DNA from 3 places in the Rahnella sp. 2050 genome. Region 1 is predicted to be linked to each of the others. Evidence: predicted binding sites of a transcription regulator. Region 1 holds the regulator's gene; each other region holds the start of a gene.
The links. Region 1 encodes PhoB, which activates phosphate uptake and scavenging genes when phosphate is short. Its sites were predicted from a motif close to CTGTCATAAAACTGNCNNAT; they were not measured.
Positions count from the first base shown of each region.

Region 1 (10,493 bases):
GTCACGGGCTGGGGAAAAACTGGGCGCCGCGTGAGGTGCATTTTGAGCATCCGCGTCCGCAGCAATGGCATGAACACTGCAAAGTATTTGATGCGCCGGTGTATTTCGATCAGCCGTACAATTCCCTGCTGATCGTCAAACGCGATTTACAGCGGGCGATGCCGGAACGGGATCAGACGCTGTTGCTGGTCATGCAGGATGCGATCCGCCGTCTGAATGCGGATGCGCCGTCGCAGCAGTCGCTCACCGACAGCGTGCGATCGCGGGTACGTCAGGCGTTATTACGCGGCGAGCCGGTGCTTGATGAAGTGGCCGAAAAAATGGGTATGTCGCCGAGTTCGCTGCAACGCCGCCTGCGCGAACAGAACCTGACGTTTACCCAACTGGTGGATAACGTCCGTTGCGAACTGGCGACGCATTATCTGCAACAGCAACAACTGCCGATTTCCGAAATGGCGTTGCTGCTAGGGTATTCCGAAGTCAGTGCCTTTTCGCGGGCTTTCCGCCGCTGGTTTGGCGTCAGCCCGCGTCAGTGGCGGCAGACTGCCGCCAGCTAAAGCGCCATCTCCCGTTTAAAGACTTCCAGCGTGTGCGCCTTCACGCGGATAAATTCCGGGTGGCTCATGATTTCCGACCCTCGCGGGCGCGGCAGGTCGAACGGCACGATTTCCGCAATCTGCGTCGGCCGCCGCGTCAGCAGTAAAATCTCATCCGCCAGAAATACCGCATCTTCCAGGTCATGCGAAACAATCAGCATAGTGACGCCGGTCGCCAGTTGCACTTCCTGTAATTTATCGCGGATAAACAGCGTCATCTCGAAATCCAGCGCCGAGAAAGGCTCATCGAGGAACATCACTTCCGGACGCGTCGCCAGCGCCCGCATGATGCACACAGTTTGCTGTTGTCCGCCGGAAAGCTCATACGGATAGCGTTTCAGGTCGAAACGGATATCAAACATCTGCGTCAGTTCTTCGACCCGCGCATTCACATCCGCTTTGCTCATGCCGTGGCGTATCAGCGGATAGGCGATGTTGGCGCGGGCGCTCATCCATGGAAACAGCGCGTCGCGGTAGTTCTGAAACACATAGCCGATGGTGGTTTGCGCCAGCGTTTTGCCGTCGAACAGAATGTCGCCTTTATCTACCGGGATCAGACCGGCGATCATGTTCATTAAGGTCGATTTACCACAGCCGTTCGGCCCGAAGATCGACACGATTTTTCCACGCGGTAAGTCGAGATTCAGGTCGGTATACAGCGGCTGTCCGGCAAACGCCTTGCTCAGTCCGCGGATCGTCACATGGGTGTCCGGGCGCGTGGCATATTGCGGCAACTGCGGGCCTTTATAATCAGGGTTCAGCGAGAGAGGGTGCGTCATGCTTTGCTACTCCAGTGGACGGTTTTTTTCTCGATCAGCAAAAAAGCCAGATTGAGCAGATAACCCAGCGCGCCGGTGATCAGGATCGAGGCGTACATGTCTTTGATGTTAAACACCTGCTGGGCATCGATGATCCGGTGGCCGAGGCCGGTTTCTGATCCGATAAACATTTCGGCGACGATCACGATCACCAGCGCGATCGACACGCCGGTGCGCAGGCCGACAAAGGTTTGTGCCAGGCTTTCCATCAGCATGATGTCTTTGAAAATATGCCAGCGGGAAATTCCCATTACTTTGGCGGCCATCAGGCGCGTTTTTTTGGCATTCATCACGCCGTATGCGCTGTTGAACAGGATGACCAGCACGGCGGCAAAGGCAGCAATGGCGATTTTGTTGGCGTCAGTAATCCCGAAAATCAGCATAAACAGCGGGATCAGCGCTGACGACGGTGTGGAGCGGAAGAAGTCGATCAAAAATTCCAGGCTGCGGTAAACCTTTTCATTGCTGCCCAAAATTACGCCCAGCGGCACGCCAATTACGGCGGCAAAGGCAAAAGACACCAGCGTGCGGTAAAGGGTTGCGCCGATGTCGGTGCGCATGGACGCGTCGGAAAATGACTGGAACATGTAGCCGATTGTCTCGACCGGCGAGGGCAGAAGCACGGGATTCAGCCATTTTGCGCTGACGGCCAGTTGCCAGAATAAAAACAGCAGTACCGGGCCGACCAGCGGCAGTAACCTTGAAGACCAGCGTGAAGTCATCCTGTTTCTCCTTATCCCTGATAGATCAGCGAAGCGACATCCACCGGCTTGCTGAAGATTTTTCTTTCCGTAAAGACGTCATAAAACTTCTGGAACCATTGCAGGTTGTCGCCTTTCAAATCGGGATACATCACGAAGCCCGGCAGCGGCACTTCTTTGACCAGCGCCGGTTCAATGCTGGTGTAACCGGCGACGTTTTCGCGCGCTTTATCAGGGTGAGCCGCAATGAATTCCACCGCTTTCTGATAAGCGGCAATAAACTTTTTGGTTTCTTCCGGCTTGCTGGCGATAAAACTGGCGTTCAGTGCCGCTGCGCCGCCGAACCACGGGGCGTCGGCGTTGCCAAGCACGTATTTAGAAATAACGCCGGTTTCGAGTGTGCGCGAAAGGTTTTTCATGCGTCCGACAGTGCCGGTCGGTTCGAGCGTATATACGCCGTCAATTTGCCCGGCGGCCAGAGCAGGCGCGTGTTGTCCGACCGGCAGTTCAATGACTGACGGATTAGTGAAGCCATTTTTCTCCAGAATAATTTTCGCCATCGTGACGTTCTGGATCCCCGGACCGCAGGCGATTTTCTTGCCTTTCAGGTCACTGATAGCTTTTGCCGGGCTGTTGAGCGGCACCAGAAATTCATCTAACACCAGCGTATGGTTTGACGGGTTAGAACAGATAATTTTGAACAGACCCGGCGAGGTGATCGCCCCGAGTCCCAGCGCGCCGGTTGCCGTGCCGTTGGCGCAGCCGTGGATCCTGCCGGTGATCATCCCTTCGACAATTTGCTGGGCGCTGGCGAATTTAACGCCTTTCACATTCAGCCCGGCTTGTTTAAAAAAGCCCTGCTCCAGTGCCACATACAGCGGCAAACCACCGACAATCGGCCAGTAACCAATACGAATTTCATCGTCGTCGGCTGCAAAAACTGACGTCGGGATCATTCCGCCAAGGGTGGACACTCCGCCGGTAATGGCGAGCCATTTCATCAGCTGGCGACGTTTTTTATCAACTTCAGGTTTGATGTTTTTCATTGGCGGTTCCCTAAGCGGTTATGAGGACGTTGCAACTTGTACTGCAACTTGTATACATAACGTTAAGCACAGGGCGTGCCAGTTCGTTCCGGCAGCGGGAATAAACGTAAATTCAGCAGGTTGAGGAAAAAGCGCGCACTGAACTGGTGCGATTTTTGTGCACGCTTTCACAAAAAGGATCCACCGCAGGGCATGTGGCTAGCAATTTATCTAGCAACCTGCCCGGCAGTGGCGAGGGATCAGACTTTAAATTCACTGCTCAGGCGGCTGACGCCCAGACCGTTCACTTTGGTGACTTTGATCTGCACCGGAATACGGTCTTTCATCGCCTCGACATGGCTGATCACGCCGATGGTTTTACCCGAGGCATTCAGGCTGTCGAGCGCATCCAGCGCGGTATCCAGCGTGTCGGCATCGAGCGTACCGAAACCTTCGTCAAGGAACAGCGAGTCGATGCGGGTTTTATCGCTGACCAGATCGGACAGCGCCAGGGCCAGTGCCAGGCTGACCAGGAAGCTTTCGCCGCCGGATAGCGTGCGGGTATCGCGCACGGCATCGGCCTGCCAGGTATCGACCACCTGCAGTTCCAGCGCATCGCTGGTTTTGCGCTGCAACAGATAACGTCCGTGCAATTTTTCCAGCTGGCGGTTGGCCAGATACACCAGATGATCGAGCGTCAGACCCTGCGCGAATTTACGGAATTTCGCACCGTCGCTGGAGCCAATCATCTGGTTGAGATAACCCCAGTCATCACAGGTCCGCTGCGCCTGCGCAATCTGCGCAATCAGCGTCTGCTGACCATGGTGGCGTTGCTTGTCGCTTTCCAGCTGATTTTTCACTTCGCCCAGACGTTGTTGCAGGACTTTCAGTTGTTGTGCCAGCTCCGCCTGTTGCACCGTCAGGGCGTTAAGATCACTGTCGGTTTCACTCAGATGTGCAGGACGGGCAAGCTGATGTTTTTCGAGCTGCTGACGGGCATCCGCCAGTAATGCCTGCGCCTGTGCCAGTTGTTGTTGCAGATGTTCTTTGCGTTGCTGAAGCTGCTGGCGCAACGCGTCGTCGAGCAGCGCCAGTTTCACTGCGGCTTCATCCGAAAATCCACTGGCGCTCAATGCCTGCTGCCACGCCTGTTCCACCTGCGTCAGTTGTGCGGCGGTCTGTAACTGTTGCTGCTGAGTACTGGCCAACTGACCGGCCAACTGGTCGCGCTGTTCCTGCGCCTTATGCAGCGCGGTCTGGACATCACTCAGCGCTTGTTCTGTCGCCTGTTGTTGCTGATGTAAGTGCTCGCGAACCTGAGCAACCTGACGCTCTCCGAACAGTTCGAGGCGTCGGGCATTCAGCTCAGAAAGGGATTTTTCACCTTCCGCCAGTTGCTTTTGCAACCGCACGAGGTCTTGCTGAGATTTTGCCTGCATCTCTTCCAGCCGGGTAACGCGCTCTGTCAGCAAGGCGCTTTGCTGCTGCACTTTCTGCTGTGCATTCAGTGCGTCGTTCAGGGCATCTTTGGCCTGTTGCAGGGCCCGCGCCAGCTGTTCGTGCTGGCTCAGTCGCGCCTGCGACTGCTGCTCTTCCTCATCGCGGGCGGTCAGCCATTGCGTGATGTCGGCGGTATCATGCAGCGTAAACGTCAGATTCAGCGGCGCACTGAGTTGTTGCCAGTTCAGGGTATGCGCATTCAGTTGTTGCTGATCCTGCTCAAGCTGAGTTTGCAGCCGTGTTTGTTGCTCTTTCAGGCCTTTAATTTTCGCCGCCAGTTCGATACCGCTGGCTTTTGCTGCATCGAATTCCAGTTGCATTTTCTCGACGCGCTGCGCGGTTTCAGAAGGTTTAACCTCCTGATAATGTTCAATCGCCGGATGTGATGTTGAGCCGCACAGCGGACAGGCTTTGCCGCTTTGCAAATTCGCACGTTCGGCTTCAAGGCTGACGATCAGCATTTCCTGTTTATGCAGCGCCTTGACGTCGTTCAGATGTTCCAGTTGTTTCTGACATTGCAGACGGATCGCGCCCAGACGCAGTTCTTCTTCGGCCAGCAGCATCTGGTACTGCGCAAAATCTTTATGTTGTTGCTGCACGCGCTGGTTCAGTTGCGGGAAGATTTGCGAGAGTGAAAACAGCTGCTGCCGCACCGGCCGGAGCTGCATGAGTTCGGTTTGACGTTTTTGTAACACTACCTGCGGGTACTGTTTTTCCAGTTCAGCCTGACGTTGTTGTGCAACGTTAAGGGCTTCAGTCAGCGCGGCCTGACGGGTGTGATGCTGGCGGCTTTCCTCATCCAGTTTCTGACGTTCCGCCGTGATTTGCTGCAGCGTCGCGCTATGTTCACCAGCCTGTTTCTGCGACTCGCTGACCGCCTGTTGTGTTTCCACCAGCGATTTGCGCCATTGCGCGATTTCGCTATCCAGTGGCAGGATTTTTTCTTCGATCAGCGTCTGCATCTGACGCTGTTCTTCCGCCTGTTTCTGCCGTGCAGTGTGCGCCTGTTCCACCGCCAGACTCAGCGGCGTCATCTGTGCAATCTGCTGCTCCTGCTGCTGCGTCAGTTGTATCAGTAATTGCTGAAGGCGCTGCGCGTCATCCTGACAGCGCTGGCGATCATTGAGTAACGGACGCAGTTTTTCTGCCGGTTCGCTGCGCGCCAGTTGCTGTAACTGCGGCGCGGCGGCCAGATTTTCCTGCTCTGCGGCGGTCAGTTGTTGCTGAGACTGCTGCTGTTTTTGCTGCACCTGCTGCCACTGTTGCAGCCAGTTCAGATCCTGCTGGCGCTGCTGCGCCTGCTGACTGAGGCTGATTTCCTGCGTGTTCAGTTCAGCACGTTGTGCTTCCAGCGTCTGGCGCTGTTCTTCGCTGAGCAGTTCGATTCCGGCCATGCGCTGATGCAGACCGTCCAGCGCAATGCGCGCTTCTTTATGTTGCTCAAACACGCGTTGAGAAAGCAGACCGTAAATCTCGGTGCCGGTCAGTTCTTCCAGCAATTCGGCGCGGTCGTTGGCATCGGCATTCAGAAACGCGGCGAACTGCCCCTGTGAAAGCATCATGGATTTGGTGAAACGGCCGAAATCCAGCCCGGTCAGTGTGGCGATGGCATCGAGTTTATCGCGCACTTTATCCGCCAGAATTTTGCCGTCGGCCAGTAACGCCAGCTCGACTTTCGGTGCCTGCAGATTGCCGTCAGGGGAATTTTTGGCGCGGCGCTGGCTCCAGAAAGCGCGGTAACCCACACCTTTGACTTCAAACTCCACTTCGGCCAGCGATTCTGCGGTGTGGCGGGTCATCAGTTCATTCTGGCTTGGTGTAATGTTCAGCCGTGGCGTCTGATGATAAAGCGCCAGACAAATGGCATCGAGCAGGGTGGTTTTCCCCGCACCGGTCGGGCCGGTGATGGCGAATAATCCGTTGCTGGCAAACGGCTCGGCGGTGAAATCAATTTTCCATTCGCCTTCCAGCGAGTTCAGGTTTTTTAAACGCAGGCTGAGAATTTTCATTGTGCGCTGTCCTCCGCGTTCTGACCGTTGGTAACCTGTTCAACCACCTGCGCAAACAACGTGCGCATCCGTGCCTGACGCGGCTCGTCAGGGTCCGGTTCCAGCGCCAGCCGTCGTTCAAACACGTCGCTGACGCTCAGTTCGCTGAGGGTTTCTTTTTCCTGCTGCTCAATACTGTTGATTCGCTGTTCTTTGCTGCGGCGTAACAGCACGACTTCTACCGGGAGATCTTCCGTCAGCGCCTGAATGCGTCGCTGGATGTCGCTGAGATAATCCTGGGTGGAGACTTCAATATCGAGCCACACCGGTTTGGCCGGATCACCGCCTTCGAACTGTGCCAGTTGGTGTTCAATCTCCACCAGCGAGCCTTTGATTACCTGCATCGGCTGGAAAACCGGGATTTCCAGTGTGTCGATGGCGTTGAGCGTCGCACCATCAAAATCAAGTAAGTACACACTTTTAGCTTTGCTCAGTTCGTCAAAACTCAGGGCAATCGGCGAACCGCTGTAACGGATATGTTCGGTTTTGGCGACGCATTGTGCACGGTGAATATGACCCAGTGCCACATAATCGACCGGCGGAAAGGCCTGCGCCGGAAACGCATCGAGCGTACCTATATAGATGTCGCGCACGGAATCAGAGGTACTGACGCCGACAGTCGTCAGATGGCCGGTCGCAATAATAGGCAGCGGCATGCCCAGTTCGTCACGTCTGGCCTGCGCAGCCTGCCAGAGCGCGTCATAATGCGCGGCGATGGCTTCCTGCAATGCCAGTTGCTTGTCGCTGCCGGACTGTCCCGCCTGGCTGGCGAGCAGATCACGCGGGCGTAAAAACGGGATAGCGCACAGTATCGCGCCGGGTTTCCCGTCACGCTGACTGAGCACTAAAATCTGTTCAGAAAGGTTTTCACCGACGGTGGCAATCACCCGCGTATTCAGGCAGGAAAGGAGCTCGCGCGATTCATTGAGCGTGGCGACAGAATCGTGGTTACCAGCCAGCACCACCAGCTGGCAGCCGGTTTGCTGTAATTCCACCACGAAGCGGTTATACAATTCGCGGGCATAACTGGGTGGGGATCCCGTGTCGAAAATATCGCCCGCGACAATCACGGCGTCGACCTGATGTTGTTGCACCTGACCGGTCAGCCAGCGCAAAAATGCCTGATGTTCGGCTGCACGGCTTTTAGTGAAAAAGTACTGGCCGAGGTGCCAGTCTGAGGTGTGGATCAGGCGCATGAGACTCCCGTATGAACCCTGGATGACGACAATGGGGTAAAGTATAAACGTCGGCAGGGGAAGCTGTCCCCGATAAATCAGACCAATTTCAGCAAGATGGCCGGAAATTATCTGTCATAGTTGACTGTAATGAACCATTCTTTTCATTCATAAATCTGTCACAAAACTGACGCATAATGGCGCCCGCAATCAAATAAAAGATCGCTAACCTATTGGCAGGACCTACGATGGCTAGACGTATATTGGTGGTTGAAGACGAAGCTCCAATCCGTGAAATGGTGTGTTTTGTACTGGAACAAAATGGCTATCAGGCCGTAGAAGCTGAGGATTTTGATTCAGCGATTGGGCAGCTTGTTGAACCTTACCCTGAACTGATCCTGCTTGACTGGATGTTACCTGGCGGTTCCGGTATTCAGTTTATTAAGCATCTTAAACGTGAGGCACTGACCCGCGAAATTCCGGTGATGATGCTGACCGCACGCGGTGAAGAAGAAGATCGGGTGCGCGGCCTTGAAGTGGGTGCCGATGATTACATCACTAAACCGTTTTCTCCGAAAGAACTGGTTGCCCGCATTAAAGCCGTGATGCGTCGCATCTCGCCAATGGCGGTGGAAGAAGTGATCGACATGCAGGGTTTAAGCCTGGATCCGTCGTCTCACCGGGTAATGGCCAACGAGCAGGCGCTCGATATGGGGCCGACCGAATTTAAGTTATTACACTTCTTTATGACCCATTCCGAACGTGTATACAGCCGCGAACAGTTGCTCAATAACGTCTGGGGCACTAACGTTTATGTGGAAGATCGCACGGTTGACGTGCATATTCGTCGTTTACGTAAGGCGCTGGAAACCAGTGGACATGACAGAATGATCCAGACTGTTCGTGGTACCGGATACCGTTTTTCAACGCGTTATTGAGCCCTCACAGCGGAGAATCTGTGTGCTAGAACGTTTGTCATGGAAACGACTGGCGGGTGAATTGTTTCTCTTTTGCCTGCCAGCGTTAATTCTCGGTATCTTCGTCGGCCATTTCGGCTGGCTCCTCCTGGTGTCGCTGATGGCGGCACTGGGCTGGAATTATTACAACCAGCTTAAACTCTCTCACTGGCTGTGGCTCGACCGCAGCATTACGCCACCGAATGGGCGCTGGAGCTGGGAGCCGCTGTTTTACGGGCTGAACCAGATGCAGATACGCAACCGGCGTCGCCGTCGGGAATTAGGTCAGCTCATCAAACGTTTTCGCAGCGGTGCCGAATCGCTGCCGGATGCCGTGGTGCTGACCACTGAAGATGGCAATATTTTCTGGTGTAACGGACTGGCGCAGGATTTGCTCGGTTTCCGCTGGCCGGAAGATAACGGGCAACATATCTTCAACCTGCTGCGTTATCCGGAATTCCGGCTGTGGATCCAGACCCGCGATTTCAGCCGGGCGCTGAATTTACAACTCAATAATGAGCATTATGTCGAATTTCGCGTCATGCCTTATTCCGAAGGACAACTGCTGATGGTGGCACGCGACGTGACCCAGATGCGTCAGCTTGAAGGCGCACGGCGTAACTTCTTCGCTAACGTCAGTCATGAACTGAGAACCCCATTGACGGTATTGCAGGGGTATCTGGAAATGATGGAAGACGCCAAGCTGGAAGAGCCTTTCCGCACTAAAGCGCTGGATACCATGCAGGAACAGACGCGGCGGATGGACGGGCTGGTGAAACAGCTGCTGACGCTGTCGAAAATCGAAGCCTCAGCGAATATTGATTTGCACGAAAAAGTGGATATTCCGGTGATGCTCGGCATGCTCGAACGTGAAGTGCAAACGTTAAGCAACGGCAGGCATGAAGTGGTGTTTCGCGTAAACGACAAGCTGAAGGTCTTTGGTAATGAAGATCAACTGCGCAGCGCGGTGTCGAACCTGGTGTATAACGCGGTTAACCACACGCCAGCGGGGACACGGATTGAAGTCAGCTGGCAACAAACGCCGCATGGCGCACAGTTCCAGATCAGCGACAACGGACCGGGCATTGCGCCGCAGCACCTGCCGCGCCTGACCGAACGTTTCTACCGCGTCGATAAAGCCCGTTCACGTCAGACCGGCGGCAGCGGACTGGGACTGGCAATCGTCAAACATGCGCTCAGCCATCACCACACGAAACTTGAAGTCATGAGTGAAGTCGGCGTCGGTACCCGGTTTATGTTTATGCTGGCGCCGAAGTTGATTGTTCCTCAGGAACAGGCCAGCCAAAGCGGCGTAAAGGGATAAAAATCAAGCCACAGCAACAAGCTGTGGCTTCTTTTAGCAGATGATCTGTAAACCTTTTTCTTCAATTAGCATCAGTAAGATCAGCGCCGCTCCGGTGGGTTTGGTTTCATCCCGCTCCCATTTTTGAATGCTGTTGGCGGACATATTGATGAGTCTTGCCAGTACGCCCTGACTGATTTTTTCTTTCTCACGCAAAGCGCGAATGCGTTCAGCAGAGCTTTCTGCGAAGGCTTTCAGTCTTTCCTCCTGAACGGCTTCATCAACTATTTTGTTAATTTCACGCATCGTGGTTTGTGTTACCACGCCAGATGAATCATGGAAGCGTTGAGCCATCCGCTGCATTTTTAGCA
Region 1 is NZ_JBEPKE010000002.1:846,288-856,780, forward strand. It holds gene qhpR (AraC-like transcriptional regulator QhpR) at 1-557, shown strand, start outside; gene ABIC79_RS11185 (ABC transporter ATP-binding protein) at 554-1,375, opposite strand; gene ABIC79_RS11190 (ABC transporter permease) at 1,372-2,136, opposite strand; gene ABIC79_RS11195 (ABC transporter substrate-binding protein) at 2,148-3,161, opposite strand; gene sbcC (exonuclease subunit SbcC) at 3,401-6,649, opposite strand; gene sbcD (exonuclease subunit SbcD) at 6,646-7,884, opposite strand; gene phoB (phosphate response regulator transcription factor PhoB) at 8,112-8,801, shown strand; gene phoR (phosphate regulon sensor histidine kinase PhoR) at 8,824-10,143, shown strand; gene ABIC79_RS11220 (helix-turn-helix domain-containing protein) at 10,177-10,493, opposite strand, start outside.

Region 2 (10,493 bases), 350 kb from region 1:
GCAGAAAACGCAGCCTTCCGTCGAAGAGGCGGATGATTGAGCAGATGATTGAAATGAAAAAGTCCGGCCAGATGCCGGACTTTTTGTTTTGCAGGGACAGACAACGTGGTCAGAAAATCAGTTTAAACACCCCTGTCAGGGTCAGTAAGCCGACGATAAAGATGATGGCGATGATCCACAGAATAATTTTCATGTTTTCTCCTTAACATAACCTTCAGTCGTCATCGGCCATCCGGCTAAGCCAATGATATTCCTTATCAGTATAGCTTCTGCCTGCATTTTTGCTGTGTGCTTGCTAATTTCAGGCCAGTGCCGCGCGCAGACCACATTCCGGGCTGGTAAGCGGTTTGCCCATTTGGGTCAGTTGTGCCGCACCGGTCATCGAAGCCTGAGCCAGCACCACGCAGGCCGCGCCTCGCCTGTATTCCACATCAGCCGCCGCCGCGATAGCCTGTAAATATCCGGCCAGATCCCCCTGCTTAAACTTTTCCCATGCGCCTGCCACCAGATGGATTTCAAACTGCGCCTGCGGATGTTTTTCCACCTGCGCGAACAACTGCCGCGTCGGCTCCAGGGTCGTTTCGACCGCACAGAGTGCAACCACACTGCCCGCTGTTTTCATGGCCTGTTCCGCCAGCGTCTGATCGACACGCAACACCGGCACCGCGGCACTTTCGCTGGCAAGCGTCGCGGCAGAACCCAGCGTCGAGCAGGTCAGTAAAACGCGATCGGCATTTTCACTCAATGCCAGCAGCACATCCGCCGTTTGCTGACGAATTTCTGCAGTCAGCCCGCCCGCCTTTTCGGCTGCAGCCAGTAAATCGGGCCGCGAAACATGCACAAACTTATGCTGATCCAGCCCAAGTTCGTGAGCCGTATTTTCGAAAACCGCAATATTGCTGTCGGCCGTGTGTAAGCAGGTAATGCGCATGTAATTCTCCTGATAAGTGTCTGCCTCTACGTTAATGATTTTTTAACCGTACCGCAGACTTTTTTACCTGTAAAAACTGATGAGTTAATGCGGGCTGGAAAATGCCCGGTTTCCCCGGTGCACGCTATGATTTCCATAACCCGCGCCCGTCCGTAATTCCTTAAGTTTGACCTGTTAACGATCCCCGTAACAGGTTATTTTCATTGGTATTTATTCATTAAGGTAATGCAACTCAACCATATATAGATACATAAGCAATCGCGTATTTATCGAGAAGGAAATTGATTTGAGGTGGTTATTTATCCAGTGCAAACTGTGGCCAGATTAAGGATTTCTAAACAGGGAAAGCTCATGTGAGGGACAACAACTATGTTTCAGCTCAGCAGACGGGATCTATCGCCGATCAACAGGATGCTCTATTTTCCAGGCGCGCCTGCCTGGCCGGAAGATTACAAAGGAAAATCGCTCATGGAAAAGCTCATGCAAAACCAGATCAACAATATTGAAAAGCAGGGAATCAAAAATGGTGAGGAAATTGCCGGGCTGAATCTGCGGGTAGGGAAGGTGGAACAGCAGGTCAGTCAGCTAACGGTAGTGATCACGGAGACGAATCTCCGTGTCGGCAAACTGGAGCACCAGATGGTCACGCTCACTGAAGCGGTGACAGATATCGGGGGTCGTGTCGGGAAAACCGAACAGAGCATCGCGCGCATCGACGGGCACCTGCTGAGAATTGACGATCATCTGGTGAGGATAGATAAACAGTTTGAACAGGTAGATAAACAGTTTCAACAGGTCGATAAACAGTTCGATCGTGTAGATGAGCGCTTTGACAAAATAGAACAACGATTTGAGAAGATCGACCGGCGCTTTGAAAAAGTAGATGAACGCTTTGTGAAGATTGAAGCTTCACTGAGTGCAATGCAGGCAATGTTTTACGATCTCATGATTAAACAGACCCGATGGATTGTCAGCATGATGCTGGTACTGGTTGGCGTGACGTTTACGGCTGCACGCTATATTCACTAACGGCGACCTGATACGGTTGATCTCCCATTACGCTGAATTGGCCGTATCAGCAAAGCTGGCAAGAGCGACTATAATATAGACAGGTCGCCACCTTCTTTATGCCCTTGTCTGACGGGCAATCCCGAAGGTTTATCACTGCGCGCTGCTGGCGGCTTTCGGCGTACAAGGGGGTGTTTCATGGCTAATCATGTCTGGGGACTGATATCCAATCCGGGTCCCGAATTGCAACAAATCCAGCGTGAGCGGGAAACCGTTTCACATGTGTATTCCCACCATGTTCTTTTAATGGCGCTCATCCCGGTTGTCTGTTCTTTCATCGGAACAACACAACTTGGCTGGAACTTCGGTGATGGCGAGAAGCTGATGGTTTCCATGTTTACCGCGTCTTATATCGCCGTCATTTTCTATGTTCTGATGCTCGCTGCTGTCGCACTGATGGGGCGGATTATCTACGGAATGGCGCGTCGCTATGACAGCCGCCCGACACTCAACAACTGTATCGTCTTTGCCGGCTACGTGGCCACACCCATGTTCCTCAGCGGGGTCGTAGCCCTGTATCCGATGGTCTGGTTATGCCTGTTTGTCGGGCTGATCGGCCTGTGTTACAGCGGATACCTGTTGTATCTCGGCATTCCTAACTTCCTCAATATCGACCGTCGCGAAGGGTTCCTGTTCTCCAGTTCAACACTGGCAATGGGCGTTCTGGTATTAGAGCTGCTTCTGGCTCTGACGGTAATTATGTGGGGTTACGGAACACAGTTATTTTAACTTAATGGCTATCTTACTTGCCATTTTGCCCCCGGGCAGTGCTCGGACTCCTCACGTACTTTATGTACGCTCCGGGTCCTCCGCGCTGTCTGGGAACAAACTGCCTGCGCCGACTACGCCATTCCTCTTTTGAAGGACATTATTCCTGCCAGTTCTTCATCTTACTGGTTTTCCCGATACCCGGATTGAAGCTGTTGGTCGGGTCTGCCTGCCGGTAGAATTCTTTCAAATGTGGTTTTGCCAGATACAAATGGCCGACGTTATGTTCGGCGGGATATTCCGCGCCTTTGGCGTCGAGCAGTTCTAACATCCTGTGTTTCAGCGCCTTGCTGTTTGCGCCTTTTTTGACGATGTAATCCTGATGGAAAACGTGGCACATGAAATGGCCGTAATACAGTTTTGCCACCAGTTGATTGTCGATATCTTCCGGCAATGTCTCGAACCAGTCGCGGTCATTGCGGCGCAGTGCGATATCCAGCGCCAGAATATCTTCCACTTCTTTTTCATGTACCGCGTGATACCGCACGGCGGCACCGGCGGCGGCAAAGCGATGCAGGAAGGCTTTCTTGCCTTCGTCGGCGGAACAGATAAAGAAATCACCCTGACCATCACTAAAGAAACGTGTCAAAAAGGTTCGGGCTTCGTCAATACCGGGGCCGGACATTTTCAGCAGTAAGTGATGTTCAAACCGGTCACGATACTGCTTCATACGCGGTGGCAGATGATTCGGCAGGGCTTTGCTCAGACACTGCATCACGCGGTCGCTGAAATGTTTGGGCAGGAAAGGGACCTTGCTGGCGTGTGCATCGAACTTTCCTTTGGCAGTAAACATGTCCGGCATTTTGTCGGTGCCAAGTTTGTCGATCATCAGGAAAGTGTCTTTGCCATAGACTTCGGTGATATCGAAAATATCCCGGTGCATGTATTCCCCTGCCACCGGAAGGTTAGCGAAGTCACGCAGGATCTGGCGGCGTAATTCTGTCAGCACCGCCGTGTCATTGGTGCCGATGTAGAAAACCTGCTGCTGCGTTTCTGCCGGAAACGTATCGAGCCGCACGGCGAAAACCGCCAGCTTGCCCGCACAACCTGAAGCTTCAAATAAACGTCGCTCATCCGCGTTGAAACGCGACGGCGTATCCGCATCCACTTCGCGGACACGTGAGGCATAATCGTGATCCGACGCCAGACGCTGATCATGCTGGATATCGGTTTCCAGATAATCGCCTTTTTCCAGACGTGTCAGGATTTCTTCCGGCGTTTCACCAAGATTAATGCCCAGATGGTTAATCAGCCGCAATTCACCTTGTGCATCGATTTGTGCATAGAGCGCCATTTCGGTATACGCCGGGCCGCGTTTCACCAGCGATCCGCCAGAATTATTACAGATCCCGCCGACCACCGATGCGCCGATGCAGGACGAGCCAATCACTGAATGCGGTTCGCGGTTGTAGGGCTTGAGGATTTTTTCCAGCTTATACAGGGTGCTGCCGGGAAAGCCGATCACCTGATGACCGCCGTCGAGTAACTGGATCGTGTCCAGTTTCAGGGTGCTGAAAATAACAATGTCGCGGTCATAGTCGTCGCCGCTGGGCGTCGAACCTTCGGTCAGCCCGGTATTGGCGGCCTGCATAATGACAATCTTGTCGGCGGCGATGCAGGTTTTGAGCAGTTGCCACTGTTGCAGCAGCGTTTGTGGAAATACGACCGCCAGCGCTTTGCCGCCACCGGAGCGAAACCCTTTGCGGTAGCGTTCGGTGTTGCTGTCGCCGGTTAAAACGTGGCGGCTGCCGGCAATCTCTTTCAGCGTGGCGATGAGTGACTGATTATCCATTTCATCTTCCTTTTTTGATGGGATGCCATCTAATCATAGACTTAAATGATACTTGTTAAGTTAAACGTCATTCGGGATATGGGTTAGGTAATTTCACTTAATCTGTTGCATTTTTGTCATGCGCTGTCCATTAAATCGTCATTGATGTGTCATAAAACTCGCGCTTAATGAACGCCAGATAACGAAAGCAACCGAGAGACAGCATCATGGCGCAAGCTCAACTTAAGCTGGCACAGGCTGAATATCCTCAGACCGGGCCACAGCATCTGAACAAAGTTCTGGACGTCAAAGGCCTGGTGAAATCCTATAAATCGGGTCAGCGTGTCCTGAATGACATCAATTTTGATCTCCACGCCGGTGAGTTCGTGGCGGTAATTGGCCGTTCTGGCGCGGGTAAATCCACCCTGCTGCATGTGCTCAACGGTACGATCCCGCTCACGGATGGCAGTGTGGTATGTCATTACGAAAATGGTGAACAGCAGGAGCTGGCCGGGCTTACCGGCAAAGCATTGCGTCGCTGGCGTTCAGGCTGTGGCATGATTTTTCAGGATTTCTGCCTGGTGCCTCGTCTGGATGTCCTGACAAATGTGTTACTGGGGCGTCTCAGCCACACCTCAACGTTCAAATCATTCTTTAACCAGTTCGATGACGAAGACCGCGCCCGCGCCATCTCTTTGCTTGAATGGTTGCACATGCTGCCGCATGCATTGCAGCGTGCCGAAAACCTTTCCGGCGGCCAGATGCAGCGTGTGGCGATTTGTCGCGCGCTGATGCAGAACCCGAAAATTCTGCTGGCCGATGAACCGGTGGCGTCACTGGATCCGAAAAATACCCTGCGCATCATGAATGCGCTGAAAAAAGTCAGCGAAGAGAATATCGCCGTGATGGTCAACCTGCACTCTGTCGAGTTGGTGAAAGATTATTGCACCCGCGTTATCGGCATCGCGAAAGGGCAGATTATTTTCGACGGCCATCCGGACCAGTTAACTGAAGGCATTTTGCATCAGTTATACGGTGAAGAACACGAAGCGATAAACAGTTAAACAATAACGTTATTTATTTTGCAGTGCTTATTTCTACTTTCTCTCAATCTACACAAGGTCATCATTACATGAAGAAGTTATTACGTCTGGCAGTCTTCGTAGCAGGTTCTTTTACTGCAATGCACAGCATGGCAGAAGATGCTCCTAAAGAATTAAACTTAGGTATTCTGGGTGGCCAGAATGCCACCCAGCAAATCGGCGATAATCAGTGTGTAAAAGATTTCTTCGATAAAGAATTAAATGTGGATACCAAACTGCGTAATTCATCCGATTATTCAGGTGTTATTCAGGGGTTATTAGGTAAGAAAGTGGATATGGTATTAAGCATGTCCCCGTCATCTTTTGCTTCGGTTTATATTAATAATCCGAAAGCGGTGGATCTGGTCGGCATTGTCATTGACGATACGGATAAATCCCGGGGTTATCACTCCGTGGTTGTCGTGAAAGCCGACAGCCCGTACCAGAAATTATCTGACCTGAAAGGCAAATCATTCGGTTTCGCTGACCCGGATTCTACTTCGGGTTACCTGATCCCAAACCAGACATTCAAGAAAGAATTTGGCGGCACGACGGATAACAAATACAACAACTTCTTCTCCAGCGTAACCTTCTCCGGCGGCCATGAGCAGGATATTCTTGGCGTGCTGAACGGCCAGTTCGAAGGCGCAGTCACCTGGACTTCAATGATCGGCGACCGCGAAACCGGTTATACCTCCGGTGCATTCAACCGCATGATCCGCATGGACCATCCGGATCTGATGAAGAAAATCCGCATTATCTGGGAATCGCCATTAATTCCTAATGGTCCGATTTTAGTGCGCAGCGATTTGCCACCGGCATTTAAAGCTAAGCTGGTTTCTGCCATTAAGAAACTGGATAAAGATGACCACGCTTGTTTCGTAAAAGCGGTGGGCGGCAAACAGCATATCGGCGAAACGTCCCTGGCTGAATATCAGCAGATTATTGATATGAAGCGTGAGCTGACTAAAGGCGGTCGCTAACCCGTAACTCCCTCCCCTGCGAAGGGGAGGGTTGGGGTGGGGTATTAATGGCAACTCAGGAAGCGAAAGCTTTTACCATTATTGTTTTTTTAATACCCCCTCCTGACCTCCCCCTTCGCAGGGGGAGGAATAATGATTATCGCAAATCGGAAATATTATTTTGAACAAAGACTTCAATCGTTATTACCAGCAGATACGCGGTAAACAAAAGCGGGAAGCGCTGATCTGGTCAGGGCTGATGTTGTTGTTATATCTGTGGTCAGGCAATGTTTCCGAACTTAATTTAAAAACGATTATTGTCTCCGCGCCGAGCTTCTTTGATTATATTGGTCAGACGGTGCCGGTATTACACTGGTCATTGTTATTTGCTGACGGACATACAGAAGGTTCACTGGCGTATTGGGGATATCGTCTCAATATTCAGCTGCCGCTGATTTGGGAAACTATTCAGCTGGCGTTGTCCTCGACGATATTGTCGACGGCGCTGGCAGTCGTGCTGGCTTTTCTCGCCGCCAGCAATACGGATTCGCCTAAATGGGTGAAATTCAGCATCCGTACCTTTGTCGCTTTCCTGCGCACCATGCCGGAACTGGCCTGGGCGGTAATGTGTGTGATGGCGTTTGGCGTCGGTGCCATTCCGGGCTTTATCGCCCTGACGTTACACACTGCCGGCAGTCTGACCAAATTGTTCTACGAATCCATTGAAACCGCATCGGATAAACCGGTGCGCGGACTCAGAGCCTGTGGCGCGGGGCGTTTGCAGCGCATGCGTTTCGCCATGTGGCCGCAGGTGAAACCGATCTTCTTATCCTACAGCTTTATGCGCCTCGAAATTAACTTCCGCCAGTCGACTATCCTCGGGCTGGTCGGGGCCGGTGGTATCGGGCAGGAGCTGATGACCTCAATCAAACTGGACCGATATGACCAGGTCAGCATGACCTTACTGCTGATTATTCTGGTGGTGTCGGCGATGGATTTTCTTTCCGGTAAATTGCGCAAACGCGTTGTGGAGGGCACTTTCTGATGTTAACTGATGCGCTCGAACCTCATGTGGTCAGCAGCCTGAAGCAGAAGCACGGGCATCTGTTTGCCGCGCAGCGCCGCTATCTGCGCTACCTCGCGATACTGGCTGTCGTGATTACGCTGTACTACGTCTATTTCTTCAGTTATTTCGGTATTCCATGGAGCGAAGTGGTGCGCGGCACCCGCGAAGTAGGACGTTATTTCCTGCGGATGTTTGTCTGGCATAACGTTTCCGAATGGCCGTTTATGTATTATTTTTCGCAAATAGCTATCACGCTGGCGATTGTGTTTTCCGGAACCATCACCGCGTCTTTCCTCGCATTGCCTCTTTCATTCCTTGCGGCGCGTAATGTGATGTCGACGCCGGTTCTCAGACCCGTTTCCATGGTCATCCGCCGTCTTCTGGATGTTTTACGCGGGCTGGATATGGCGATCTGGGGGCTGATTTTCGTTCGTGCTGTCGGCATGGGGCCGCTGGCCGGTGTGCTGGCGATCGTGATGCAGGATTTAGGCTTGCTTGGCAAGCTTTATGCGGAAGGGCATGAGGCGGTAGATCGTTCGCCGAGCCGCGGCCTGCGGGCGCTGGGGGCTTCCCCGCTACAAACGCACCGCTTCGGGATTTTCACTCAATCCTTCCCGACATTCCTTGCGTTGTCGCTGTATCAGATTGAATCCAATACCCGTTCAGCCGCTGTTCTTGGTTTTGTTGGCGCGGGCGGGATCGGTCTGGTGTATGCGGAAAATATGCGTCTGTGGAACTGGGATGTAGTGATGTTTATCACATTGATTTTAGTGGCTATCGTGATGATTATGGACAAGATTTCCGCGATGCTGCGCGCCAAATATATCCTGGGCGAAGAGATTAGTTTATTCGCACCGGAAGAACGGAAAATGAAGCCGCCGGTGGAGCTTTATCGCTCGTAAATGTTAACGGTCGAAACAGAATAAAAGAAGGCGGCATCCGGGATGGATGCCGCCTTTGCTGTTATTGAATCGCCGGGAGTTTACTCGTCGAAATACCAGTAACCCTGATTCACCAGATCTGTTAACAGAGCGACAAATTCAGGATCCTGCAACGCAGCACCCAGCTCTGTTTTACTGATCAGCGTATAGCGGCACAGCGCATCGGCGGCGGCATGTTGCGATGTTTCCAGCGGCTCGCTGTTAACAAAGAAACGTTCGCCGACGTTGAGAACCCGCAGACCGCTCAGGCGCACCAGGCTTTCGCCCTGCATCAGTGCATCGGCAATTTCATGTGATTCGTATGGCGGTTCGGCTGGCGCGATATCCAGTTCATGGCGGGGCGTAGTGGCGAAACGGCCAAACCATTGTTTGAAATCTTCCGGCTGGCTGATCAGCTCAACCATCATCTGGCGCACACGTTCCAGCTCGTAATCTTCTACTTTCCCGACGTGGTCGCGCAGCCTGAGATCCGGATCGCTGTAATGGCTGCCGCCCAGATCGTTTTCCAGCGCGTAGTCAGCAAAACTGCTGATGAAATCGCGGCTGTTAGGGCCACGGAAACCGACGGAATAGTTGAGGGCGGTTTCATGGGTAAAGCCGTCGTGCGGGAAGCCCGGCGGAATATACAGAATGTCGCCAGGTTCAAGATCTTCATCAATGATTGGCGTGAACGGATCCACATGCAGTAACGCCGGGTGCGGACAGAACTGACGCATCGGCAGAGCATCGCCCACGCGCCAGCGGCGGCTGCCCATGCCCTGGATGATAAACACGTCATACTGATCGATGTGCGGGCCGACACCGCCGCCGGGCACGGAATACGAAATCATCAGGTCGTCTAAACGCCAGTCCGGCAATACGCGAAAAGGTTTCACCAGTTCTGCCGCAGGCAAATGCCAGTGGTTTACGGCCTGTGCCAGCAGTGACCAGCCGGTTTCACCCAGCCCGTCGAAATCTTCAAAAGGACCGTTACTTGCCTGCCATTCACCATCTTTATGGCTCACCAGACGGCTGTCCACTTCCGGCTCCATCGCCAGACCGGCTAATTCGTCTGGAGAGATTGGATCAACAAAATTTGAGAACGCTTTTTTGATAACAACAGGTTTTTTTTGCCAGTATTTTTCTAAAAATTCCGGCCAGTCCAGATTGAGTTCATAAGCCATGTGATTTACCCGTGGGAAGACAAACGGGTCTGATTATAGAGAGGGGAATAAGGACAGCGCTTTGTCATGCATCAAGGCTACCCATCATAATTCGAACCGCAGATGCGTTGGCTGCGTTCAGTGACCCGAATCACTTACCTGAGTAAGCTCATCGGGATCCCTTCACTTTCCGCGTTACTCGGCAAGCCTCGCCCTATTAGGGCCAGCGCAAGCGCTGTTCAAAAGCTGAAGCTTTTGTCCTGCAGCCCGAATTATTTTGGGTATAGAACTCTGGTTGAAATATTTATGATTTCGCGGCCAGCACCACCAGTTTCTGGTTCACAAATTCTTTGATACCGAGATCAGAGAGTTCGCGGCCGAAGCCCGAGCGTTTCACACCACCGAAAGGCAGTTCAGCAGCGGTATCCGTCGGCGAATTGACGTATACCATACCGGTTTCAATCTGGCTCGCCAGCTTACGGGCGCGGGTCAGATCGGTGGTAAACAGCGAACCGCCGAGGCCGTAATGTGAGTCGTTGGCAAGTTTCACCAGTTCCTCATCATTTTTCACCACGTACACCTGTGCGACCGGGCCAAAGAACTCTTCGAAATAGGCCGGATTATCGCGGGTAATGTGCGTCAGAATCGTTGGCTCAAAGAAGTTGCCCGGATTGTCTGCCACCTTTTTACCGCCAAAGTGCAGTTTCGCCCCGTGTTTCACGGCATCATCCACTTGTTTGCTCAGCGTTTTCACCGCTTCGG
Region 2 is NZ_JBEPKE010000002.1:1,196,308-1,206,800, forward strand. It holds gene pbpG (D-alanyl-D-alanine endopeptidase) at 1-40, shown strand, start outside; gene ABIC79_RS25650 (small membrane protein YohP) at 110-193, opposite strand; gene ABIC79_RS12835 (hypothetical protein) at 302-931, opposite strand; gene ABIC79_RS12840 (hypothetical protein) at 1,301-1,960, shown strand; gene ABIC79_RS12845 (Yip1 family protein) at 2,138-2,728, shown strand; gene dld (D-lactate dehydrogenase) at 2,868-4,559, opposite strand; gene phnC (phosphonate ABC transporter ATP-binding protein) at 4,766-5,602, shown strand; gene phnD (phosphonate ABC transporter substrate-binding protein) at 5,671-6,603, shown strand; gene phnE (phosphonate ABC transporter, permease protein PhnE) at 6,764-7,627, shown strand; gene phnE (phosphonate ABC transporter, permease protein PhnE) at 7,627-8,550, shown strand; gene ABIC79_RS12875 (ribosomal protein uL16 3-hydroxylase) at 8,631-9,752, opposite strand; gene ABIC79_RS12880 (NAD-dependent succinate-semialdehyde dehydrogenase) at 10,036-10,493, opposite strand, start outside.
Region 2: the regulator PhoB is predicted to act here: its motif matches at 4,706-4,725, upstream of phnC (phosphonate ABC transporter ATP-binding protein).

Region 3 (10,493 bases), on a different contig from region 1:
ATCTTGTTGTCAGTAGTTTTGTGCTGACACGCGAAGAATCTGAGATTAACAGTCTGGCTCAGTCCTATGCACGAGATCCCGCACGTGCTGTCACCGCGATCGCGTTAGGGGATATCGTCAGACACATTGATGGGGTGGCGACACGTGTAAAACTCCTCCAGTTTGAGAATACTGAGGAATCCCTTCAGGCTTTAACAGGTTTTATGAATGAATCGATTCAGCAAATGGATGCCGTCAAATCCCAGTTAAATCCGGCTGATGTCAGCATACTTGAAGAAATTGAACGCTCGGTCTCGGCCAAAAAGGCGAGTGCCGGAAACTACCTCCAATCCTATATTGCTGAGCAGGAAGCAACTCAGTTGCTTGCGAAAGCAGGCGGCAAGCTGACCACCCTGAGTGACAATATATTTGAATCGGAGCTGAGCGCGGCGCATGACGATATCAGAAATGCAGTTATATGGATGACTTCACTCCTGGTAGCAGCAGTCTTATTAAGTATTGGCATTGCACTGATTATTTCCCGCCAAATTGTGAAGCCTCTGGCTGACACGCTTGACGTCGCCAGACAGATAGCGCGCGGTGATTTAAGAGCCCATCTCAATACCACGCGTCGTGATGAGCTGGGAGAACTGATGCAAGCTGTAGATGAGATGAACACCGATCTCCGCCGTATCATCGGGGATATTCGTACCGGTGTGACGCAGGTGAGCCATGCCTCCGCAGAAATTGCGGCAGGTAATAATGATTTATCCGCACGCACTGAGGAACAGGCTGCTGCGCTTGAAGAAACGGCAGCCAGCATGGAGCAGTTAACTGCGACGGTTAAACAGAACGTGGACAATATTCATCATACCAGCCGCCTGGCGGGCAGTACTTCAGAAACGGCGAATAAAGGCGGGCAACTCGTCTCTCATGTGGTGAAAACTATGAATGAAATTACTGCAAGCTCAGCAAAAATTGCTGAGATTACGACGGTAATTAATAGCATCGCTTTTCAGACCAATATTCTGGCTCTCAATGCGGCTGTTGAAGCGGCGCGTGCTGGCGAACAGGGGCGGGGATTTGCTGTTGTGGCAAGCGAAGTGAGAAGCCTTGCGCAGAGAAGCGCTCAGGCTGCAAAAGAAATAGAAGGTTTAATTGGTGAATCGGTAGAGCGAATTAATGCAGGGTCAGATCTGGTAGAACAGGCGGGGACTACCATGCATGACATTGTGACCAAAGTCGCTAATGTTACCGAAATACTGAATGAAATTACTCAAGCATCGGATGAACAGAACAGGGGAATATCTCAGGTAGGGCAGGCAATAGTGGAAATGGACAGCGTGACTCAACAAAATGCGGCCCTGGTGGAAGAGTCTTCTGCTGCCGCCAATGCGCTGCGAGATCAGGCACAAAATCTTGCTGCGTCTGTTTCACGTTTTATTACTGAGTAATCTGATTCTCAAAACAGTCGTGATATTGCGTGCCGTTTGTGCACCACATAGCATGACTGTTTTGTTAAGCCGACCATGTGTGTCATCGGCCAGGTTTTGAGATAAATGCAATTCCCATCCGTAACCCTACTTCTTCACAATGCCCGCAATATCATTGGTGTTCATCAGATGATAATCGCCATTCATGTCGGTGTAGCTGGTCATGCCGGTATTGCGGTCACGATCCGGTTCGCCGTGGGCGAAAAACTGGTCGCCGGATTTGGTGTTAATCACATAATCGCTGGCGCAGCCAGTTAACGACAGAGCCAGAACCACAGCCGTCAGGCAGGATAATTTCTTCATTGTTCAGTAGTTTCCCGTTGCAATCATCTGCCCATATTACAAAACAACCCGCCGCAAGAAGCAAAGAATAAAAATGTCACCCGGCGTAAGCGTGCGTGCAAAACCGTGCTTGTGCACCAGCGCGGTGCGATGTGATCCCGTCGTTGTTTCTGTCAGTTGCCCGTAACGCTCTCCCGTCGCTATCTATACTCACATAACCCGTCACATTCTCAGAGGTTGAGTAACAATGGCAGATATTTTGCTTATGTTTTTTTACCTTTGATGTTTTCACCCCCGGAGATAAGCGGGAAACCCTCAGTCTTAAGGCTTAAGCGTTAAATTTCAGATTTTCTGATTACGACTTCGTGTTGGTGTTTTTGCTACATGCGTTTTCCATAACCCGTTTTGCATAAACTCTGTCCTAAGGATCATGATGATGTCGATGAAATTTATTAAAAGTCCTCTTTCTTTGTTGCTGGCAGGCTGTCTGGTCACTGCGTTTACCGCGCGTGCGGATATCGTGATTGGCGTCGCTGGCCCGTTCACCGGCCCGAATGCCACCTATGGCGATCAGTACTGGCATGGTGCCACCCAGGCCGCTGAAGACATTAATGCCGCTGGCGGAATCAACGGCGAGAAAATCAAACTGGTGCAGGGCGATGATGCCTGCGAACCGAAACAGGCCGTTGCGGTCGCTAACCGTCTTGTTGATCAGGATAAAGTGCAGGCGGTGGTCGGGCATTTTTGTTCATCTTCTACCATGCCCGCATCTGAGGTTTACAACGATGCCGGCATTATCGCCATCACGCCGGGATCCACTAACCCGCAAATCACCGAACGCGGCATGAGTGATATGTTCCGCATGTGCGGACGTGACGACCAGCAGGGGCAGGTTGCCAGTGATTACATCATCGACAAGCTGAAAGCCAAAAAAGTGGTCATTATCCACGACAAAGACACTTACGGGCAGGGGCTGGCGGATGCCACCAAAGCGGCGCTTAACAAGCGTGGCGTGAAAGAAGTGATGTATGAAGGGTTATCGCGCGGCGAAAAAGACTTCAACGCGCTGGTCACCAAAATCAGTGCGCAGAAACCGGACGTGGTGTTCTTCGGCGGTTGCCATCCTGAAGCCGGTCCGCTGGTACGCCAGATGCGTGAGCAGGGCGTGCAGGCCACGTTCTTCTCCGGCGACTGTATCGTCAACGAAGAAATGGTCACCGCCGCAGGCGGCCCGCAATATACCAACGGGATTCTGATGACCTTCGGCAAAGACCCGCGTCTGATCCCGGAAGGCAAAGTCGTTATCGATAAATTCCGCGCCAGCAAGTTCGAGCCGGAAGGCTACACCCTTTACTCCTATGCCTCCGTGCAGGCTATTGCCGCGGCATTCAAAGCCACCGGCGGCAGTGATTCCGCCAAAGCCAGCGCCTGGCTTAAAGCCAACAGCGTCGATACCGTCATGGGCAAAAAAGCCTGGGACAGTAAAGGCGACCTGAAAGTCTCTGATTACGTGGTTTATAAATGGGACGACAAAGGCAAATATCAGGAAGTTAAGGAATAAAGCACTCTTATTTGCCATTTTGAACCCGGGCAGTGCTCACTCTTTATGAAAGAACTGGCTCACGTACTTAATGTACGCTCCGGCTCTTGTGCGCTGGCCGGGTCCAAACTGGCTGCAACGATAACGCTTTATTAGCTTTAATGAATGCGCCCTTAGCCAGGCGCGGTCACAAAAAGAGACTGCGTATTTATGGATTCATTCTTCCTGCAACAACTGTTTAATGGCATTACGCTCGGTGCTGTCTACGGTCTCATTGCCATCGGCTACACCATGGTTTACGGCATTATCGGCATGATCAACTTTGCGCACGGCGAAGTGTATATGATTTCGGCTTACCTCTGTGCCATCGCGCTGGCGCTGCTTTCCTTCTTCGGGCTTCACTCTTTTCCGCTACTGATCCTGGGCACGCTGGTGTTCACCATCGTGGTCACCGGCGTGTATGGCTGGGCGATTGAACGCATTGCCTATAAGCCGCTGCGTAATTCGACCCGTCTTGCACCGCTGATTTCTGCTATCGGCATGTCACTTATCTTACAAAATTACGCGCAAATCAGTCAGGGGCCGCGACAGCAGGGCATTCCGACCATGCTGGATGGCGCATTCCGTTTTCATATCGGCGAAAGTTTTGTCCAGATGACCTACACCAAAATTTTCATTCTGGTGGCGTCGCTGGCTGGCATGCTGGTTTTATCGTGGATTATCAGTAATACCAAACTTGGTCGTATGTGTCGTGCGGTGCAGCAGGACAGAAAAATGGCTTCCATTTTGGGTATTAACACTGACCGCATTATCTCGCTGGTCTTCATGATTGGCGCAGCGATGGCCGGACTGGCCGGGGTTCTGGTGACCATGAACTACGGCACGTTTGATTTCTACGCCGGTTTCATCATCGGCATCAAAGCTTTTACCGCAGCGGTACTCGGCGGCATTGGTTCATTACCCGGCGCGATGCTGGGCGGGCTGATCCTGGGGATTGCCGAAGCGCAGTTCTCGGGCATGGTGAATTCTGATTACAAAGATGTGTTCTCCTTTGGATTGCTGGTGGTGATCCTCATTTTCCGCCCTCAGGGCCTGCTGGGCCGTCCGGTCGTGACGAAAGTGTGAGGGAAATAAAATGATGTCACAAACTGCTGTGAACAGCGGATTTTCATTTAAACGCTGTCTGCTGGATGCCATTTTTGCCGGGCTGGTGGCGCTGATTATTTTCGGGCCGGTGGTCGGTGTGGTGCTCGATGGTTACAGCTTTAACTTTCATAGCCAGAGGCTGGTCTGGATCATTGCTGCGGTGATGACGGGCCGCTTCCTGCTCAGTGCATTTTTAGAAACCACAGCCGGGCAGAAAATGCGTGCGCGTTTCGAATCCGACAGCGCGGGCGTCTATGTCCGGTCGCCGGATTATAAAAGTCATCTGCGCTGGGTTATTCCGCTGCTGATTGTGCTGGCCATTTTCTTCCCGTTCGTCGCCACCAAATACATTCTGACGGTCGCCATTCTGGGACTGATTTATGTGTTGCTCGGCCTCGGGCTGAATATCGTGGTCGGACTGGCCGGTTTGCTCGATCTGGGGTATGTGGCGTTTTACGCCATCGGGGCTTACGGGCTGGCGCTGGGGTATCAGTATCTCGGCCTCGGCTTCTGGTCGATGCTGCCGCTGGCGGCGGTGATGGCCGCGCTGGCGGGTGCGTTGCTGGGTTTCCCGGTGCTGCGTATGCACGGCGACTATCTGGCGATCGTGACGTTAGGTTTCGGTGAAATCATCCGGCTGGTGCTGACCAACTGGTTGTCGTTTACCGGCGGTCCGAACGGTGTTTCCGCGCCTCCGCCCACCTTTTTCGGGCTGGAATTTGGCCGGCGGGCGAAAGAGGGCGGCGTGCCGTTCCACGAGTTTTTCCATCTGACCTATAACCCGAATATGAAATTTATCTTCATCTATGCCGTGCTGGTTCTGGTGGTGTTGCTGGTGTTGTTTATCAAACACCGGCTGACCCGCATGCCGATTGGCCGCGCGTGGGAAGCGCTGCGTGAGGATGAGATTGCCTGCCGCGCGATGGGGCTGAATCATGTGCTGGTCAAGCTGTCTGCCTTTACCCTCGGGGCTTCCACAGCCGGAATTGCGGGCGTGTTTTTCGCCACGTATCAGGGCTTCGTTAATCCGACCTCTTTCACCTTTTTCGAATCTGCACTGATTCTCGCTATTGTGGTTTTGGGCGGTATGGGCTCAACCATCGGCGTGGTGCTGGCGGCATTTGTGCTGACCGTCGCGCCGGAACTGTTGCGCAGCTTTGCCGAATATCGCGTATTGCTGTTCGGCGTTTTAATGGTGGTGATGATGATCTGGCGGCCACGCGGGTTGATCCGCATCAGCCGCAGCGGGTTTGCCGTGCGTAAAGGAGTCGCGCCATGAGCGAAGCGTTAGCGGATAACAACATCCTGAGTGTCGAGCATTTGCGCATGCATTTCGGCGGCATTAAGGCGCTGAACGATGTGAATCTTGCGGTGAAACGCGGATCGATTACCGCGCTGATCGGCCCGAACGGCGCAGGAAAAACCACGGTATTTAATTGCCTGACAGGTTTTTATAAAGCGTCCGGCGGCAATATTTTGCTCAATACGCGCCGCCGGACGACCAATGTAATCCAGGTGCTCGGGCAGAAATTTCAGCCTGATGACTGGATAAAACCGGCGCAACTGGGCAAACGCATTTTCTACAAAATGTTCGGCGGTACACACCTGGTTAACCGCGCCGGGCTGGCGCGTACCTTTCAGAATATCCGGCTGTTTCGTGAAATGTCGGTGGTTGAAAATCTGCTGGTCGCTCAGCACATGCAAACCAACCGCAACCTGATTGCCGGTGTGCTCAATACGCCGGGTTATCGCCGTGCGGAAAATCAGGCGCTGGACCGCGCATTTTACTGGCTGGAAGTGGTGGAACTGGTGGATTGTGCCAACCGGCTGGCAGGGGAAATGTCTTACGGTCAGCAGCGCCGGCTGGAAATCGCCCGTGCGATGTGTACCGCGCCGGAAATGATTTGCCTGGACGAACCGGCAGCCGGTCTGAATCCGGTTGAAACACGTACGCTGAGCAAAATTATCCGCTTCCTGCGCGATCATCACGACATCACCGTGCTGCTGATCGAACATGATATGGGCATGGTGATGGACATTTCCGACCACATTATCGTGCTCGACCACGGCGACGTGATTGCCGAAGGAATACCGCAGGCTATTCAGAACGATGAGAAAGTCATTGCCGCGTATCTGGGTGCTGATGAAGACGACGAGGTCAGCTTATGAGCGACGCGATGCTGGAATTTCGTGATGTGAATGTGTATTACGGGGCGATTCAGGCATTACAGCAGGTCTCTTTGCAGGTGCATGAGGGGGAAACGGTGGCGTTGATTGGTGCCAACGGTGCCGGGAAATCAACGCTGCTGATGTCGATATTCGGCCAGCCACGTATACAGAGCGGGCAGATCCTGTTTCGCGGGGAAGATATCAGCCGCAAATCGACACACTTTGTGGCTTCGGCTGGCATAGCGCAATCGCCGGAAGGGCGACGTGTTTTTCCGGATATGACCGTGGAAGAAAACCTGCTGATGGGCACCATTCCCGTCGGGAATAAACACGCGGCAGAAGATCTGCACACCATGTTTGAGTTATTCCCGCGCCTGAAGGAACGCCGTAAACAACGGGCGATGACCATGTCCGGTGGTGAACAGCAAATGCTGGCGATTGCCCGTGCGCTGATGAGTCGCCCGAAGCTGTTACTGCTCGATGAACCGAGTCTTGGGCTGGCGCCTATTATCGTTAAACAGATTTTCCAGACCTTGCGCGAACTGGCAAAAAACGGCATGACTATCTTTCTGGTGGAGCAAAATGCGCATCATGCGCTCAGGCTTTCTGACCGGGGTTATGTGATGGTCAACGGACAAATTCGGCTTAGCGGTTCAGGCGAAGAACTTTTACATAATCAGGAGGTGCGGAAAGCTTATCTCGGAGGAATCTGATTTTTCATCTTCAATGCCCGCGATACCCCGTATTGCGGGCCTTCCCGCCAACTTTTTTCCGCATTTTCAACCTGCCTCCACATTTCGCCCACAGTATTCCGCTATCATGCAATTCTTACAGAAAGGTGACCGGAAAGTTAATTTTCTGAGGTATCATGCGGAATTAGCTGTCATGAATTTGTAAAACGTCAGTTTTTTTGGGCACATCAGTGGCCTGAAGCCGTGTTAAGGCGTTGACCCACCAGGATCAACAGGCTATATAGCGCTATCCGTTTTTGGCATGAATTTTCCTGTCTCAGGGATGAAGTAAGTGAATGACAAACGGGTCATTCGCTCGATGAGTTGAACCGTCGGCGCTGCTCGTAAAACAGCAGAAATGGGTCGTAGAGTTTATTGTTTAAATCAGACAGGGTGCTGAAATGGCTTCTGAGATAATTTCCTTCGTATTATTTCTTTCTTCTATTTTTCTCTACGTCACGCGGGCGTCGGCCAGCCGTGTCTGGTTTTCACTGGTGCTGTTTTTCCTCGGGCTTTACGTCATTCTTAACGTCATCCTGATCGGCAGCAATTATTTCACCGGTGAAGGCATCACGGACGCGGTGTTATATACCGTCACCAGTAGCCTGAAAGGGGCGGGGCTCAATAAATATATCCTGCCATTTATCGGTTTACTGGCAGGGCTTGTCAGCGTATTCGCTTTGCTGGCGTGGGGGCTGAAGCAGCGTCGTGCCAAAAACAGCAGCGCGGTCTACAGTGCGCTGGCCGTGGTGCTGGCGGTCTTTTCTGTCGGTTCCACACAGGCATTCCAGAACATCTCGCGTCTGGTCAAAACGCAAATCTCAGGCAGCGGTGCAGATTTTAGTACCTATTACAAAGTGCCCGAAAAAGCCATTAAAGGCGCGAAAAAGCCTAACCTGGTTTATATCTACGGCGAGAGTCTGGAACGCACGTATTTTGATGACAAAGTCTTCCCCGGCCTGACCACCGAATTAAACCGCCATAAAGCGCAGAGTACCGATTTCACAAACACCAAACAGTTGCCGGGCACTGGCTATACCATCGCGGGTATGGTGGCTTCTCAGTGTGGGATCCCGTTGTTTGCGCCGTTTGATGGTAATGCCTCCAGTGCACTGGCGACTTTCTACCCTGAAAACGTCTGTCTTGGCGATGTGCTCAAAGGTGCAGGTTATACCAACTATTTCTATCAGGGCGCTGAACTGGCTTTCGCAGGCAAAGGAACCTTCCTGAAATCCCATGGTTTCGACCATCTTTATGGTTACAACGAATTGCGTCCGACTGTCGCGGACCCGTCCTATAAAAATGACTGGGGCTGGTATGACGACACCTTGCTGGATGAGGTGTACAAAAAATTCGTGACGCTGAGTCAGGAAGGTAAGCCGTTCTCACTGTTCACGCTGACCGTTGATACGCATCATCCTGACGGCTTTATTTCCCGCGGCTGTACCCGCAAGGAATATAAAGTGAACGGTAAAGCCAACCAGTCACTGAGCGCCGTGTCCTGTAGTCAGGAACTGATTGCCGCATTTATCGATAAGATTAAAAAGTCCGGTTATTTCGATAACACCATCATTGTGGTGTCTTCCGATCATCTGGCGATGAACAACACGGCTTACAACATTCTGACCAAACAGAACCGTAAAGACCTGTTCTTCGTACTCGACGGCCGTCATCCGGCGGGGGAGCTGAACGGTGCGAAACGCAGCACCCTGGATAATGGCGCGACCGTACTGGATATGATGGGCGGCGACAACTACATCGGTCTTGGACGCAGCGGTGTTTCTGCGACATCGATGACTGCGCAGTTCCTCAATATTGATGACAAAGTGAATGCCTGGAAACCGGCGGTCATCAAACAGTGGGGCTTCCCGAACAGCATCAAAGACTATGCGGTGAATACCAAAGACAGCACTTTCACCTTCTCCGGCATGACCATCAAAACGCCGTTTATTCTGAAGGTCACGGCAGACAAAATTGAGCCGATGTTTGATGTCTATCTGTCCACGCCGCTGAAAAAACAACTGGCCGGACTGGCGACCAGCGATAACTTTGTCTGGGTTGATAAATGCTACGAAATGGGACGCGTCTGGGCACCAGAGTTGTCGCTCAATACCGGCCTGTGCGTTGCATCGGGGAACCTCGGGGCGAAGCCGACGATCGTGCAGATCACCGGTGATACCTTCAAAGGTAAAGTGGACTTCGTGAAAGACACCTCGGGCAGCAATGCGATTTATCAGCAAACCCTGAAGACGCTGAACATTGATGATTCCGCCACCACTTATCAGTCGAAAGCCATCGCTTTTATGGTGCCGGGATTGCCGGAGCAGGTAAAAGCGATTACCGGTGTTTCAGCCGTTGAAAACTGGGGACGCTGGTCAGATGCCAATCTGGCACCGTCGGTGAAAATTGATTACGTTAAACCGCTGCCCGCCACCTTTGATGTGGTGATCCGCGCACGGGCTTACGGCAATAACATCGATAAGCCGGTTTCCGTCCGTGTCGGAGATCAGGAGCAGTTTGTCACCTTCGGCGATAAAGACGGTATCGTGAAAGTACAGTTCACCAATCCGGGAGCGGAGCAAAGTATCGTCATCACGCCGCCGGAACCGACCGAACCCACTGAAGGCACCAGCGGCGGCTTCCAGCCTCGTAAACTGGGCATCGGCATGGTTTCTCTTGAAGTTCAGCCGGTGGATCCGCAGTCTTAATCCGCTGTTTGCCCGAAATGTTAAAAACCCGCTCCGGCGGGTTTTTTATTGGAAGCAAATTGGGGAAATGGCAATTGAAATAACACTTAGCATTTTTATCGCTTTACTATCCCATTTCGGTTATTCATTTCAAGAATAACTATCATTAAAACAATATTATAAAGAAATAAGCCGATGGGTATACTCGCCAAATTCCTGCACGGAAACACAGCCCGGAGCAGGCATCTCATCACACTTTTGGGGATAGCGTATGCGCAAGACATTCAACAAAACAAAGACCCGTATTCACCGTGCTGTTTTACTGGCCGCAACCTCGGCAGTGATCATTTCCGGCAGCGTGCTGGCGCCGCTGAGTGCGGCACAGGCCGCCGATAAAACCACGGTTAAGGTCGGAATTATCAGCGGGGAGGACGAAGATGTCTGGCGTGAAGTGGTCAGACAGGCC
Region 3 is NZ_JBEPKE010000006.1:104,899-115,391, forward strand. It holds gene ABIC79_RS20210 (methyl-accepting chemotaxis protein) at 1-1,433, shown strand, start outside; gene ABIC79_RS20215 (YgdI/YgdR family lipoprotein) at 1,560-1,775, opposite strand; gene ABIC79_RS20220 (branched-chain amino acid ABC transporter substrate-binding protein) at 2,191-3,315, shown strand; gene ABIC79_RS20225 (ABC transporter permease subunit) at 3,505-4,419, shown strand; gene livM (high-affinity branched-chain amino acid ABC transporter permease LivM) at 4,433-5,719, shown strand; gene ABIC79_RS20235 (ABC transporter ATP-binding protein) at 5,716-6,609, shown strand; gene ABIC79_RS20240 (ABC transporter ATP-binding protein) at 6,606-7,322, shown strand; gene opgB (phosphatidylglycerol--membrane-oligosaccharide glycerophosphotransferase) at 7,742-10,048, shown strand; gene ABIC79_RS20250 (MetQ/NlpA family ABC transporter substrate-binding protein) at 10,299-10,493, shown strand, end outside.
Region 3: the regulator PhoB is predicted to act here: its motif matches at 7,490-7,509, upstream of opgB (phosphatidylglycerol--membrane-oligosaccharide glycerophosphotransferase).